Regions from separate parts of the Nocardioides sp. 31GB23 genome, predicted to be linked through region 1. Evidence: predicted binding sites of a transcription regulator. Region 1 holds the regulator's gene; the other holds the start of a gene.
What was found. Region 1 encodes LexA, which represses DNA repair genes until DNA is damaged. Its sites were predicted from a motif close to TCGAACANNTGTTCGA; they were not measured.

Region 1 (7,928 bases):
AAGCAGCAGTCCAAGGGCATGGTGCAGGACGTCTTCGCGGTCGCCGAGCGGATGGCCGCCGACCTCGAGTCCGACGTGCTGTGGCTGGGCGAGGCCCGCGAGCGGATGCCTGCCCGGCTCCACGTCGCCCCGCTGGCGGTGTGGGGGCCGATGCGCGACAAGCTGCTCAGCGAGAAGACGGTGGTGCTGACCTCGGCGACCCTGATGCTCGGCGGCGACTTCGCGTCGGTGGCCACCAGCGTCGGGCTCAAGCCCACCGAACGGGTCGGGGTCGGGCGCGAGATCGCGCCGGGCGACGGGGTGCTGCCCTGGCGCGGCCTCGACGTGGGCAGCCCCTTCGACTACGGCCAGCAGTCGATCCTCTACGTCGCCCGGCACCTGCCGCAGCCCGGTCGCGACGGGCTGGTCAAGGCCCAGCTCGACGAGATCGTCGAGCTGGTCGACGCCGCCGACGGCCGCGCGCTGGGGCTGTTCTCCTCGCGGCGGGCCGCCGAGGCCGCGGCCGAGGCGGTGCGCGAGCGGCTGCCGCACCTGACGATCCTGGCCCAGGGCGACGCGCAGCTGCCCGAGCTGGCCAAGCAGTTCGTCGAGGACCCCCACACGGTGCTCTTCGGCACCCTCTCGCTGTGGCAGGGCCTCGACGTGCCCGGCGACACCTGCCAGCTGGTGCTCATCGACCGCATCCCCTTCCCGCGCCCCGACGACCCGTTGATGAGCGCGCGGCAGAAGGCGGCCGACAAGGCCGGCGGCAACGGCTTCATGCAGGTCGCGGCCACCCACGCGGCGCTGCTGATGGCCCAGGGCGCGGGCCGGCTGATCCGCACCACCTCCGACCGCGGCGTCGTGGCCGTCCTCGACCCCCGGCTGGCGACCGCGCGCTACGGCTCGTTCCTCAAGGCCAGCCTGCCGCCGATGTGGACCACCACCGACCCCGCCGTGGTCCGCAAGGCGCTGGCGCGGCTCGCCTCCTCCGCGAAAGACGTGTGATGCGTCGCGCCACCTCGGGTGCCGTCGTCGCAGCGCTGCTGCTGGCGGGGTTGCTGGCCGGTTGCTCTGGGGGAGCGAGCGGCGAGAACGGCGACACCACCGCGGCAGGCACCTCACCATCAACCGCCTCGTCGAGCCAACAGCGCGGCTGGCCGACCGTCGAGGTGCTCGAGGAGCTCGACCTCGGCGAGCCCGTGGCTCCGGCCGTCCCGCTCGACGGCGAGCCTGACGTCGCCTACGCCCGCGCGTACGCCGACTACCTGGCCGAGGAGCTGACCTACGCCCTGCGCACCTCGATCGCCGACCCCGAGCTGCGCAACGGCTCGTGCCAGGTCTGCGACCAGTTCGTGACGCTGGCCGATCAGCTGCGCGAGGAGCGCCTGTTGGTGCGCACCGAGCCCGTGCGTGCGGAGTTCGTCGGCATCAGCGACGAGCAGGTCCGACACATCGTCGAAACCGCCACGACCGTCTGGATCGATGTCGACCTGGTGTTCCCGGCCATGCAGCGGGTGGACGAGGAGGGGGTCGTCCAGGTCGAGGTCCCACCCAGCAGGCTCGCCACCCGGTTGGAGGTCGCCATCGTGACCCCGCACCCGAGAGTGTGGTGGACCATCACCGGCGAGACGGTCCAAGCGCCGCCCGGCCAGGCCTGAGACCTCGCCGGGACGTCATACAGGCGGGACGTCAGCGAGCCCAGCGACGTATGACGTCCGGGGGACCCGCTCGTAGGCTGGGGGCGTGCAGGTGGTGAGCTCGACGCCGACGGCCCAGGTGGCCCGGAGCCGTGGCACCGCGCCCGTGGGTGTCGGCCTGCTGGTCGCCGTCGCCGCCCTCGTGCTCGGAATCCTGGGCATGCACGCGCTCGGGTTGCACGGCGTCGGCGTCAGCCACGGCGCCCCGGCCTCGGGGGCCTCCGTCGCCCCGGCAGCTGACTCGACCGGGACGGCTGCAGAGCACGGTGCCCACCACGGCAGCGAGGCCGCGGCGGACGAGGGCCACGGCCTCCAGCACGGCGCCGCGGAGATGGTGGTGCTGTGCGCCGCCATGCTGGCCGCCGCCGCCGGCATGCTCCTGGCCCTGGCCGGCCTGCGGCACCGAGCACCGCCGGTGTGGGCCGAGCTGCGCGCCGCGCTGGCCCTGAGGGTCACCTCCCGCGACCGGCCGGGAGGCACGGGTCCACCAGCGGTGTGGGAGTTCTCCGTCGTCAGGTGCTGAGCAGCGCCGCGCCGCGCCCGACGTACGTCGGCTCCGCGCGGCACCGCCGCCCCGCACGATCCCCGGACCACCTGACACCAGGAGACACCCATGTCCCACCGCTTCACCCGCGCCCTGGGCGCGAGCCTGCTCGTCACCGCTCTCGCGACCTCTCTGGTCGCCTGCGGCGGCGAGGAGGCCGGCACCACCACGACCGAGCTCTCGGCCACCGAGCACAACGACGCCGACGTCGCCTTCGCGCGCGACATGGTCCAGCACCACGCCCAGGCGGTGGCCATGGTCGACCTGACCCGCGGGCGCGACCTCGACCCCGAGGTCGCGCAGCTGGCCGAGGGCATCCGCGACGCCCAGGTCCCCGAGATCGAGACCTTCAGCGACTGGCTGGGCGACTGGGACGAGGAGGTCCCGCCGACCATGCTCGACCACGCCAACGCCGGCCACGGCTCCGGTGACATGTCCGAGACCATGGAGGGCATGGACGACGCCATGCCCGGCATGATGACGGGCGCCGACATGGACGCCCTGCAGGACGCCGGCGCCGGTGACTTCCAGACGATGTGGCTCGAGATGATGATCGAGCACCACGAGGGCGCGGTCGAGATGGCCCGCACCGAGCAGGAGGACGGCCGCTACCGGCCGGCCGTCGAGCTCGCCGCCGAGATCGAGGAGAGCCAGGGCGTCGAGATCGAGACGATGCGCGGCCTCCTCGGCTGACCGGCCCCGCGGGACGTCATACGGGCGGGACGTCAGCGAGCCGCGGGAGGTATGACGTCCCGCGGCTCGCCCCGCTGCTGTGCCGGCCTACAGCCGAGAGCGCCCGTCGTACCCGCCCCGCGGCGGCTTGAGCCCGAAGAACGCCCCGACGGTGGGGGCGACGTCGGTGGTGCGGGCGTGGCGTGGGGAGACCGTGCCGGGGGTGACCGAGCGGTGCCCGCCGCCGATGAAGAACGGGATGGCGCGGGTCGCGGGGTGGCCGTGGTTGCCGGGGATGGGGTTGGAGAAGACGTCGGGGTCGCTGAAGCGCCAGCCGGCCCGGCAGAAGACCACCACGTCGCCCGACTCGGGGCCCAGGCGCAGCCAGTCGGCGCGGCGGTCCCAGGCCTTCAGCACGCCGGGCACGTCGGAGGCGATGCGGCGGATGCGGCGTACGGCCTTGTCGCGCTGGGCGCGCGGGCCGGTCCAGTAGACGAGGTCGGCGCCGCCGTTGTCGGCGATCGCGAAGCGCCCGGCCAGGAACGGGTCCTCGGAGAGCGGCCCCTGCAGCGAGACGATGCGGTCGGGGTAGGACCAGTCCATCGAGTGGTCGGCCAGCACGATGACGATCGAGTGCTCCCAGCGCCCCGAGCTCTTCAGCTCGGCCACGAAGTCGCCCACGAGCCGGTCGGTGTTGACCAGCGCGAGCCGGCGCGCGACCTCGAGGGTGGTGGGCCCGGTGAGGTCGGTGTGCCCGAGCCGGTCGACGTCGCCGAGGTTGACGAAGACCAGGTGCGGGTCGAACGTCTCGACCATGTCGAGCGTCGCGCGCATCGTGAACTCGTCAGGGGCGTGCCCCGAGATCGGCACGATCGGGAACGGCTCCCAGCGGTGCGTGGCCCGCTCGCCGAAGATGCCGTAGAGGTACTCCTTGCTCAGCACCGTGCCGGTGCGCAGTCCGCGCCGGTTGAGGCGTTCGATGACGGTGGGGAAGCGCAGGTCGGAGGGCCGGTCGAGGGTGCGGACGTCGCCCAGCTCGCGGTCGTAGACGGCATTGGCCGGCACGCCGCTGCGGTCGGGCCGCACCCCGGTCATCATCATCGTGTGGTTGGGGATGGTCTCCATCACCGGCATCGACGTGGCCCGCGGGTGGTGCACGCCGCCCTCGCGCAGCGCCAGCAGATTGGGCGTCAGGCCGCTGTCGATCTCCTCGGGCCGGCAGCCGTCGACGACGAGCACGTAGGCGCGCTTGCGGGTCGCGGGGCCGGCAGCCACGGCCGGGTCAATGCCGGCGAGCGTCGAGAACGCCAGGCCCGAGGCCGCGGCGGTCAGGACCGTACGCCGCCCGGCGCGGATCTCGCCGAGCCCACGGTCGAAGGGTGCCTGGCCGTCGGTGCGGCGGGGCGTGCTGGGCTCGCACATCAGCGGTCTCCGACCGGGGTCGCCACGCGCCGCACCGTGCTGGTGCCGGCGAGGGTCTCGAACGACGCGTCGTGCGTCGCGGTGGTCTGCTTGTCGTCGCGCGCGCCGATCACGAACCAGTCCATCTGGGTGCGCTCGGCGGTGATGTCGAGCACCGAGAAGCCGTGGTCGTCGAAGTTCAGGTACTTGATGTGGCGGTTGTTGGCCTGGATCGCGGCCTCCACCACCGGGGTCAGCGCGGGCTGGCCGGTGATGTCCTTGAGGTTGTTGGAGGTCACCGAGGAGCAGACGAGCTCGACGCCGACCGAGTCGCCGAGCACCGGGTAGGCCGAGGTGTCCAGCGGCAGGTCGCAGGCCCAGCCGGAGTGGATGTCGCCGGTCACGAAGACCACGTCCTTGACCTGGTGGTCGCGGATGTGGGCGAAGACCTCGCGCCGGTCGGCGGTGTAGCCGTCCCACTGGTCGACGTTGTACGGCGCGCCGTCCTGCGGCAGCAGCCCGGTGACGTTGTTGACGGGGTCGATGAGCTCGTTGGGCAGGTCGGCGAAGGTGACGGGCGCGATCATCACCGGGTTGCCGATCACCTTCCACTGCGGGGCGTGGTCGCCCCGGGTCAGGGAGTCCTTGAGCCACTCCATCTGCCGGTTGCCGGTGATGGTGCGCAACGGGTCGTTGACCTCGGCGTCGACGACCGGGGTGGCGACCTGCTGGGAGCGGTAGGTGCGCAGGTCGAGCATGCTGATCTCGGCCAGGTCGCCGAAGCGCAGCCGCCGGTAGAGCCGCGCGCCGTCGCCCAGCGAGGCGGTGCCGTCCATGCGCACCGGCATCCACTCGTCGTACGCGCGGTGGGCGCGGGCGCGCCGCTTGAGGTAGTCGCCCTCGCTGTCGTCGTGGTTCTCGGCGTTCTTGCGCCACTGGTCGTTGGTGACCTCGTGGTCGTCCCAGGTCACGATCCAGGCGTACCTCGCGTGCAGCGCCTGCAGGTCGGGGTCGGTCTTGTACTGCGCGTGCCGGCGGCGGTAGTCGGACAGCGAGACCATCTCGCGGGCCGGGTCGTGGGCGCGGACGTCGACGTTGTCCTGGCCCATGCCGTACTGGCCGGGGGCGTACTCGTAGAGGTAGTCGCCCAGGTGCAGCACCGCGTGCAGGTCGTCGCGCTCGGCGAGCAGCCGGTAGGCGCTGAACCAGCCGGCCTGCAGGTTGGCGCAGGAGACCACGCCGAAGCGCAGGTTGGCTGGCGTGGCGCGCTTGGCCGGGGCGGTGCGGGTGGTGCCGACGGGGCTGCGCTGGCCGCGAGCGGTGAAGCGGTAGTAGTAGGTCGTCGCGGGCCGCAGGCCGCGCACGTCGAGCTTGACGGTGTGGTCGCGCGCGGCGCTGGTGACGAAGCGGCCGCGGCGCACCACGTCGCGGAAGCGGCGGTCGGTGGCGACCTCCCAGCGCACCCCCAGCCGCGGGCCCTTGCCGGAGCCCGGGGTGGCGGCGCGGGTGGGGGTGACCCGGGTCCAGATGAGCACCGCGCGCGGCAGCGGGTCGCCCGAGGCGACCCCGTGGGCGAAGACGTCGTGGCGGGCCCGGGCCGCCTGGGCGGCCGGCAGGGCGCCGCTGCCGGCGGCGATCGCGACGCTGCCGGCGCCTCCGGCGGCCAGCACGGTACGCCGGGCGAGCGAGGTCGAGGTCGGGCTCTGGGGTGGGGTCACGCCTCATCCAACGACGAAACCCCGCCCGCGTGACGCGGACGGGGGTGTCGACACCCACTGTTCACCGTCGGTTCGACGGCGGGTCGGTGGCGGGTCGGTGGTGGGGCTCAGACGCTGCGGAGCACGGCGGTGACGACGCCCAGGATCGAGGCGTGGGTGCCGTCGATGGGCTCGTAGGCGTCGTTGTGGGGCAGCAGCCAGACCTTGCCGTCCTTGCGCTGGAAGGTCTTGACGGTGGCTTCCTCGCCGATCAGGGCGGCGACCATCTGGCCGTTGCTGGCGGTCTGCTCCTGGCGGATCACCACGTAGTCGCCGTCGCAGATCGCGGCGTCGATCATCGAGTCGCCGGAGACCTCGAGCAGGAACAGCTGGCCGTCGCCGACGAGCTGCTGCGGCAGCGGGAAGACCGCCTCGACGCGCTCCTCGGCCAGGATCGGGCCACCGGCGGCGATCCGGCCCACGACCGGCACGTAGGAGGCCGCCGGCATGGTGTTACCGATGTCGGTCTCGTCGACCGAGCTCTCGTCGGCCGAGGAGATCGCCTTGCGCCGGGCCATCAGCTCGGGCAGGAAGACCTCGAGGGCGCGGGGGCGGTGGGGGTCGCGCTTGAGGAAGCCCTTCTCCTCGAGCACCTTGAGCTGGTGGGAGACGCTGGACGTGCTGGTCAGGCCGACGGCCTGGCCGATCTCGCGCATGCTCGGCGGGTAGCCGCGGGTCTCGATGGCCTCCTTGATGCAGGCCAGCACCTTGACCTGACGCGGGGTCAGGCCGGTCGCGTCGGGGGGCCCGTCGGGCAGCTCTGCGACGCCCCGCTTGCGGGGGCCGCCGTCCTTGGTCGCCATCGTGTGCCTTTCGTGCGCGAGGCCCGAGCCGGGGAGTCCGCTCGGATGGTCGTGGGGCCACGTTATCGCCGCACGCGTCCGACTTCAAACATCTGTTCGACTGCGTGTCGCGAGCTGCGGGCCGCCCTCACCGTCTCGAACAATTGTTCACCAGACCCCTTGCGTGCGTCGAACACCTGATCTAGTCTCGCTCATGTGTTCGATCGAACACCTGGTCGATCCGGTGCCTGATGGCCGGTTCGAGCGGGACTGTCGGTGGTCGTCGGTAGACATCACCTCGCAGCGATCGACCACCCGACCACCCCCTTCCCCAGGAGGTCCAGATGAGCACGATGACCCTCACCGCCACCCCGGCCCAGCTCCGCCTGCGCCCGGCCCGCACCACCCCTGCCACCACCCCTGCCCCCGTCCGGCTGACCCGCCGCGGCCGGCTCGTGGTGCTGGCGCTCGGCCTGCTGCTCGTCGCCCTGGTGGGCGTCGTCCTGGCCGGCGGCTCGGTGGCCACCAGCGAGTCCGGTCCCACCCCGGCGACCGAGATGATCACCGTCGGCACGGGCGACACGCTGTGGGCGATCGCTGCCGAGCGTGCCGAGGCCGGCGACGTGCGTGAGGTCATCGAGCGCATTCAGCGGCTCAACTCCCTCGACGGTGGCCTGGTGGTCACCGGTCAGCGGCTGGTCGTCCCGGCCGGCTGAGCCGGACGCCCGGGCGTGAGGTCCGGGCACGGCGGCCACCTGGCCGCCCACGATTTTCGCCGGTCGCCTCGACCCCGGCCGGCGAAACCAGGGGAAAGACGAGGGGCGGGCCCGCAGTGGGCCCGCCCCTCGCGCCATGTCCGGGTGCGCCTCGGTCAGGGTGGGGGCATGGGTGCGGCTCGCGACGACGACGTGTTCGAGGAACGACTGGCGCAGTGGCAGGCCTGGTGCGAGGCGCCGTGGGGCCGGCTGCGGTTCAGCGTGGTGCGCGAGACGCTGCGCCGCCAGGCCCAGGCGCTGGGTGGGACCGACGGTGGGCTGCGGGTGCTCGACGTGGGCGGCGGCGACGGGCGCGACGCGGTCGCGCTGGCCCGGAT
Region 2 (7,928 bases), on a different contig from region 1:
CCTCGGTCCCGCCGCACGAGGCGGCCCGGGGCTTCCGGCCGGGTGGCTCGGTGCGGACCTACGCGCTGCCGCACGCCGGGCGGCCGGTGGTGCTGCGCCTGGACCTGGAGTCGTTCTTCGCCAGCGTCACCGTCGCCCGCGTGTACGGGATCTGGCGCAGCGCCGGCTACCCGGAACCGGTGGCGCACCGCCTGTCGGGGCTGGTGACCAGCGTCCTGCCCCTGTCGCTGTGGCGCAGCGTGCCCAGGCCCGCCGACGACGCCCTCCTCGATGCGCACTGGCGGCTCGGGCGCCGGCTCGCCGCACCCCACCTCCCCCAGGGCGCCCCCACCTCGCCGGCCCTGGCCAACCTCGCCGCCTTCCGGCTCGACGTGCGACTGGGCGCCCTGGCCGGGTCGTGGGGCGGGCGCTACACGCGCTACGCCGACGACCTCGCCTTCTCCGGAGGCCGGTCCTGGGGCACGGGCACCTCGCGGCTGCTCGACGCGATCGAGGGGGTCGTGCGCGAGGAGGGCTTCCGCCTCAACCAGCGCAAGACCGGCGTGATGCCGCGCGGAGGGCGCCAGGTCCTCGGGGGTCTCGTGGTCAACGAGCGGCCCCGGGTCTCCCGCGTCGAGGTCGACCGGCTGCGGGCGATCCTGCACAACTGCCTCACCCACGGCCCCAGCACCCAGAACCGCGAGCGGCACCCGGCCTTCGCCCAGCACCTGCGGGGCAGGATCACGTGGGTCGCCCAGCACGATCCCGTGCGGGGCGCCCGGCTGCTGGCCCAGCACGACGCCGTCGACTGGAGCCGATGACCAGCGCCGTCCGCACCGCGCGATCCCGAATTGACAACGATTCTCAACTGACTGAGAATCGTTCTCATGACCTCCCGTCGCGCCCTGCTGCCCGCCACCGCCGCACTCGCTCTCGCCCTGAGCGGGTGCGGCGCCCTGACCTCGGACAGCACGTCCGGGTCGGAGGGCTCCGAGACGGTGGTGGCCGGCCTCTACCCGCTGCAGTACGTCGCGCAGCGCGTGGCCGGTGACGCCTTCGAGGTCGAGAACCTCACCCAGCCCGGCGGCGAGCCGCACGACCTCGAGCTCGGCATCGGCCAGACCGCCGCCCTCTCCGACGCCGCCCTGCTGGTCTACGTCGACTCCCTGCAGCCGGCCGTGGACGAGGCGGCCGAGGAGGTCAGCGGGACCGAGGTGCTCGACGCCGCGACCGTCGTCGACCTGATCCCCTTCGAGGACGAGCACTCCGACGAGGAGCACGAGGGCGAGGACGAGGACGACCACAGCGGCCACGACCACGGCGAGCTCGACCCGCACTTCTGGCTCGACCCGCTGCGGATGGCCGACCTCGGCGACGCGGTGGCCGAGCGGCTCGCCGAGATCGACCCCGACGAGGCGGACTCGTTCGAGGAGCGCGCCGCCGAGCTGCGCAGCGACCTCGAGACGCTGGACGGCGAGTACACCGAGGGCCTGGCGGGCTGCGAGATCCGCACCGTGGTGACCAACCACGACGCCTTCGGCTACCTCGAGGGCTACGACCTCGAGCTGGCCTCGATCAACGGCTTCTCCCCCGATGCCGAGCCGACGCCCGCCGCGCTCGCCGAGCTGCAGGACCTCATCGAGGACACCGGCATCACCACGGTCTTCTCGGAGAGCCTGGTCAGCCCCCAGGCCGCCGAGGTCCTGGCCGCCGACGCCGGCGTCGACACCGCGGTCCTGGACACCATCGAGGGCCTGACCGACGACACGGCCGACGAGGACTACCTTTCCCTCATGCGCTCCAACCTCGCCGCCCTCCAGGAGGCGAACCGTTGCTGAACCCCGATGCGGACCCGGTGGTCGAGCTGCGCGACGGCGCGGTGGTGCTCGGCGGTCGCCCCGTCGTGCGCCAGGTCGACCTCACCGTCCGGGCCGGGGAGTTCGTGACCCTGCTGGGCCCCAACGGCTCCGGCAAGTCGACACTGGTGCGCGCGCTGACCGGGCTCCGACCGCTGGAGCGCGGCTCGTTGGAGCTGTTCGGCATCCCGATGGGCTCCTTCCGCGACTGGCACCGCCTCGGCTACGTCCCGCAGCGGGCGAGCGCGGCCAGCGGCGTACCGGTCTCGGTGCGTGAGGTGGTCGCCTCCGGGCGGCTGACCCGTCGACGCGTGCTGTCGCTGCCCAGCCGCGCCGACCGGGCGGCCGTCACCGAGGCGCTCGAGGTCGTCGGGCTCGCCGACCGCGCGAAGGACAGCGTGGCCACGCTGTCCGGCGGCCAGCAGCAGCGGGTGCTCATCGCGCGCGCGCTGGCCGGAGGCCCCGACCTGTTCTTCCTCGACGAGCCGACCGCCGGGGTCGACCTGCCCAACCAGGAGGCCCTGGCCGAGGCGCTGGCCACCCTCTCGCGCTCGGGCAGCACGATCGTGCTGGTGACCCACGAGCTGGGGCCGCTCGCACCGCTCGTCGACCGCACCGTGGTGCTGCGCGACGGCCGCCTCGTCTACGACGGCCCGCCGCTCGACCTCAGCGACGCCCACGGGCACCACCACCACGACCTCGACGCGGGTCGCCACGACCACCACCCCGACGTGGTGGCCCCCTGGGACCGGGAGGACCACCGGCTGTGATCGATCTCCTCGGCTACGAGTTCATGCAGCGCGCGCTGCTCGCGGCGCTGGTCACCGGCCTGGCCGCCCCGGTCATCGGCACCTACCTGGTGCAGCGCCGGCTGGCGCTGCTCGGCGACGGGCTGGGCCACGTCGCCGTCACCGGCGTCGCACTGGGCCTGCTCACCGGGATCGCCCCGACCTGGACGGCCGTCGTGGTCGCCATCCTGGGCGCGGTGGCCATCGAGGTGATCCGCGACCGCGGCCACACCAGCGGCGACCTGGCGCTGGCCCTGCTCTTCTACGGCGGCCTGGCCGGCGGCGTCATGATCACCGGGCTCGCCGGGCAGACCGGCGCCACGCTGCAGCAGTACCTCTTCGGGTCGATCACCTCGATCTCCCTGACCGACATCTGGTTCACCCTCGCCCTGGCCGTGGTGATCCTCGGTCTCGGCCTGGGCCTGATGCCCCAGCTGTTCACCGTCGCCCAGGACCAGGACTTCGCCAAGGTGGCCGGGCTCAACGTGCGCGCCTACAACCTGCTGGTCGCCGTCCTGGCCGCGGTCACGGTCACGGTGGCGATGCGCACCGTGGGGCTGCTGCTCGTCTCGGCGCTGATGATCGTGCCGGTCGCCACGTCGCAGCAGCTGGCGCGCTCGTTCCGGGCCACGGTCGCCGGGGCCGTGGTGGTCGGCGCGGGTGCCGGCGTCGGCGGCCTGCTCGCGTCGGCGTACCTCTCGCAGTCCTACGGCCTCACGGTGCCGCCCGGGCCCGCGATCGTGCTGCTCGCGCTGGCCTGCTTCGTCGCGACCTGGCCGCTGGGCGTGCTGCTGCGCCGCCGTCAGCGACGTCGGGCGCCGTTCCCCGACGTGGCGCCCGACGAGCACGAGGTCACCGCCCACCACGACCACGAGCACGGCCCCGACTGCGGCCACCTCGCGGTCCCCCACGGCGACCACGTCGACTACGTCCACGACGGCCACCGGCACGCACCCCACGGGAAGCACTATGACGAGCACTGAGCGCCCCACACCGCCGTCGCCGGGCCTGCGTCCGACCCGTCAGCGGGTGGCGGTCGCCGAGGCGATGGCCAGCTTCGACGACTTCCGCTCGGCCCAGGAGATCCACGACCTGCTGGGCAGGCGGGGCGAGACCGTCGGGCTGGCCACGGTCTACCGCACCCTGCAGCGCCTGGCCGACGCGGGCGAGATCGACCGGCTGCTCACCGAGGGTGGCGAGGCCATCTACCGCGCCTGCTCGGCGACCCACCACCACCACCTGGTGTGCCGCTCCTGCGGACGCACGGTCGAGGTCGAGGGCCCGGCGGTGGAGAGCTGGACCCGGTCGATCGCGGCCGAGCACGGCTACGACGAGGTCAGCCACACCCTCGAGATCTTCGGCACCTGCCCCGCCTGCCGGGCCTGAGCACCCGGGCGTCGCCTAGGGTCGACGGCGTGCAGGTCGTGGTGATGGGTGTCTCCGCCACCGGCAAGTCGAGCGTCGCCGAGCGCGTGGCCGAGTCGCTGGGGTGGGGCTTCACCGAGGGTGACGACCTGCACCCGCGCGCCAACGTGGCCAAGATGGAGGCCGGCGACCCGCTCACCGACGCCGACCGGTGGCCCTGGCTGACCCGGGTGGGCGAGGCGATGGCCGCCAACGAGCGCGACGGCCACCACGGCGTCGTCACCTGCTCGGCGCTCAAGCGCGCCTACCGCGACCGGCTGCGCGGGCACGTGCCCGACCTGTGGTTCCTGCACCTGCACGCGCCGACCGAGGTGCTGGCGGAGCGGATGGCCCAGCGCACCCGCCACTTCATGCCGACCTCCCTGCTCACCTCGCAGATCGAGACCCTCGAGCCGCTCGGCGACGACGAGGCCGGCCGCGTCGTCGACGTCACCCCGCCCCTCGACGAGGTCGTGGCGGCCGCGCTCGACGCGCTCGCCGCACACCGCCACGACGTACGCCGCTCGTAGGCCCAAACGCCGGTCGACGGCACCCTGACACCCGACGAGCACCAGCCTCGCCCTCGGGGCCGAGACGTCCCGCAGGGACGGTCCACAGGTGTCCCGAAACCCTTGACTCGAACACGTGTTCTAGTAAAATGGGTTCATGGCCACCCAGGAGCTGGAGCGCTGCGACACCGCCGACGCGGTGCTCGCCTACGCCCGCTCCCAGCGCGCCGCCCGCGACGCCGCCGAGGTCGCGATGTACGAGGCGACCTGCACCTGGGCGGCGATGCACACCACCTCCGACCCGGCCCGCGCCGCGGTGCTGCCCGGCACCGACCTGCAGGTCAGCATCGCCGGACCGGGTGCCCCGTCGGTCTCCGAGTTCGCAATCGTCGAGTACGGCACCGCCATCGGCCTCTCCGCCGACGCCGCGGTGGGCTACGTCGCCCACGTGGTCGAGGCCCGCTACCGCCTCCCCCGCCTCCACGGCGCGGTCACCGCCGGTCGGGTGCCGGTGTGGCGGGCCCGCCGCATCGCCGAGGCCACCCTCGCCCTGCCCGCCGAGGCCGCCGAGTGGGTCGACCGGCACCTCGCCGGTGTCGCGGCCACCTGCTCCTACGCCGCCCTGGCCCGCCTCATCGAGGAAGCCCTGTGCCGCTTCGACCCCGAGACCGCCGAGGACAACCGCGCCAAGGCCGCCGAGGACCGCAGGCTCGACATCCACCTCGACACCGCCACCCGCGGCGGCGCCTGCATCGAGGGCACCGCCGACATCACCGGCTGCCTCGACCTCGCCGACGCCCTCGACCTCGAGAACGCCGTGGCCCGCGAGGCCCGCAACCTCGCCCTCGCCGGCTCCGACCAACCACTCGACGTACGCCGCTCCCAAGCCCTCGGCATCCTCGCCCGCACCCAGACCACCCTCGACCTCACCAGCGACTCCCTCGACACCGGTGGTTGCCACACGGTTGCTGAGGAGGTTGCGCAGCAACCGTCTCGAAGCACCGCCCGGCAGGTCGTGCTCAACATCCACCTCACCGACACCGCCCTGGCCGGCACCGACCCCACCACCTGCCGGATGGGTGCCGACCCGTTCGCACCCTCCGCCGGGCTGCACCTGGCCCGCGTCGAGGAGACCCGCAGCTTCATCACCACCGACCAGCTCGCCCAGTGGCTCCGCGTGCCCGGCACCCACATCTCCTACCGCACCATCACCGGTGGCGGCCTCGACCCCGAGGCCTACGAGCACCCCTTCCGCGCCACCCAGCCGGGCAACATCGAGCACCTCAACACCAAGCCCACCGGTCAGGTCACCGCCGAGGACATCCGCCGCTTCGCCAGCGCACCCGACCTACGACCCCACCCCCGCCGGCCCCTCGACCTGGCCGAGGAGATCACCACCCCCGGCTACGCCCCCAGCGACCGGCTCGCCGAGCAGACCCGCCAACGCCACCCCCGCTGCGTCTTCCCGCACTGCACCCGCCGCGCCCGACGCCGCCGACCCGACGAGACCCACGCCGACCTCGACCACATCACCACCTACGACCCCGACGGCCCACCCGGCCAGACCACCACCGCGAACCTGGCCACCCTCTGCAGGCGCCACCACCGCGCCAAGACCCACACCGCGTGGACCTACCGCCCCACCCCCACCGGCTTCGTGTGGACCAGCCCGCACCGCTACCAGTACCTCGTCGAGCCGCGAGGCACCACCGACCTCGGCCGGCCACCACTCACCAGACCGCCGACCCGGCCCGTCTGAACCAGCCGACTCGCCGCACCCCCGCCGCAGCACCAGCGCGACGGGGGTACCGGCACGCCCGGACCGTCAATGCGTACGCGTGAGCCCAGGCCGCGGACTTGTCAGGGAAGTCCTGCGCTTGATGGGTGTTGCAACCCCTGGCAAGCGCATGAGTCCCCGGCCGGCTAGGCGTTGGGCAGCGCGCCGCCGTAGCGGCGGTCGCGGGACGCGTAGGTCTCGATGGCCGACCACAGCGCGCGCCGGTCGACGTCGGGCCAGAGCACGTCGGTGAAGACCATCTCGGCGTAGGCGGCCTGCCAGAGCATGAAGTTGGACAGCCGCTGCTCGCCGGAGGTGCGCCAGACCATGTCGGCGTCGGCGAGGTCGGGCAGGTAGAGGTGGCGCGCCAGCGTCTTCTCGGTGATCTTCTCGGGGTCCAGCCGGCCCGCCGCGACCTCGCGGCCGATCGCCCGGGCCGCGTCGGCCAGCTCGGCGCGACCGCCGTAGTTGACGCACATCGTCAGCGTCAGCACGTCGTTGTCGCGGGTCATCTCCTCGGCCGCCTGCAGCTCCTTGACCACCGAGCGCCACAGCCGCGGAGTGCGCCCGGCCCAGCGCACCCGCACGCCCAGCTCGTGCATCTCGTCGCGTCGGCGCCGGATGACGTCGCGGTTGAAGCCCATCAGGAAGCGCACCTCGTCGGGCGAGCGCGACCAGTTCTCGGTCGAGAACGCGTAGGCCGACACGGCCTTGACCCCGATCTCGATGGCGCCCTCGACCACGTCGAAGAGCGAGCTCTCCCCCATCTCGTGCCCGCGCGTGCGGGGCAGCCCCCGCTGCTTGGCCCACCGGCCGTTGCCGTCCATGACGATGGCCACGTGCTCGGGCACGAGCTCGCGCGGCAGCACGGGCGCGGTGGCGCCCGAGGGGTGCGGGGTGGGCGTTCGTACGGCGCGTCTCACGCCCCGGAGCCTACGGCGCCACCGCCGCGCGGCAGCAGCACCCGCGCCCGCAGACCGCCGCCCGGGGCGTCGTCGAGCTCGATGCGCCCGTCGTGGGCGGCCACGATGTCGCGGGTGATCGCCAGGCCCAGCCCGACCCCGGGGAGCACCTGGTCGCGGGCCGCCCGGGTGCGGAAGAACCGCCCGAAGACCTGGTCACGCTCGGCGGGGGCGATCCCGGGGCCGGTGTCGCTGACGCAGACCTCGAGCTCGTCGTCGCCGGGCACAAGCTCGACCCGCACCTGCCCACCGGCGGGGGTGTGCTTGAGCGCGTTGGAGAGCAGGTTGTCGACCACCTGCCGCACCCGCTGGGAGTCGACGTACGCCGCCACCTCCCCGGCGGCGCAGCCCACCAGCTCGACCTGCCGCGCGGCCGCGACGGGGCGGGCGGCCTCGACCTGCTCGCGCACCAGCGCCGCGAGGTCCACCGTCGCCCGCTGCACCGCGGTCGGGCTCGCGTCGGCCACGGCGGTGGAGAGGAGGTCGGCCACCAGCCGCTCCAGGCGATGGGCGTTGCGCTCGGCGATCTCGAGGTGGCGCACCGCCTGCGCAGGCAGGTCCGCACGCTCGAGCAGCACGTCGAGGTAGCCCGCGATCGAGGTCAGCGGCGTGCGCAGCTCGTGGGAGACGGAGGCCACGAAGGCGTCCTTGAC

Region 2: a site for LexA is predicted at 4,665-4,680, ahead of ABKW28_RS19520 (HNH endonuclease signature motif containing protein). Genes of this name have one in related genera too.

Annotation. Positions count from the first base shown of each region.
Region 1 is NZ_JBDYKJ010000037.1:36,368-44,295, forward strand. Features, by position in the region: gene ABKW28_RS13290 (ATP-dependent DNA helicase) at 1-987, shown strand, start outside; gene ABKW28_RS13295 (hypothetical protein) at 987-1,640, shown strand; gene ABKW28_RS13300 (DUF6153 family protein) at 1,726-2,202, shown strand; gene ABKW28_RS13305 (DUF305 domain-containing protein) at 2,293-2,916, shown strand; gene ABKW28_RS13310 (alkaline phosphatase family protein) at 3,004-4,317, opposite strand; gene ABKW28_RS13315 (alkaline phosphatase D family protein) at 4,317-6,014, opposite strand; gene lexA (transcriptional repressor LexA) at 6,122-6,856, opposite strand; gene ABKW28_RS13325 (LysM peptidoglycan-binding domain-containing protein) at 7,180-7,551, shown strand; partial or broken gene ABKW28_RS13330 (methyltransferase domain-containing protein) at 7,720-7,928, shown strand, end outside.
Region 2 is NZ_JBDYKJ010000078.1:3,480-11,407, forward strand. Features, by position in the region: gene ABKW28_RS19490 (reverse transcriptase family protein) at 1-800, shown strand, start outside; gene ABKW28_RS19495 (metal ABC transporter substrate-binding protein) at 867-1,817, shown strand; gene ABKW28_RS19500 (metal ABC transporter ATP-binding protein) at 1,811-2,605, shown strand; gene ABKW28_RS19505 (metal ABC transporter permease) at 2,602-3,606, shown strand; gene ABKW28_RS19510 (Fur family transcriptional regulator) at 3,593-4,009, shown strand; gene ABKW28_RS19515 (gluconokinase) at 4,039-4,557, shown strand; gene ABKW28_RS19520 (HNH endonuclease signature motif containing protein) at 4,694-6,295, shown strand; gene ABKW28_RS19525 (isoprenyl transferase) at 6,460-7,236, opposite strand; gene ABKW28_RS19530 (HAMP domain-containing sensor histidine kinase) at 7,233-7,928, opposite strand, start outside.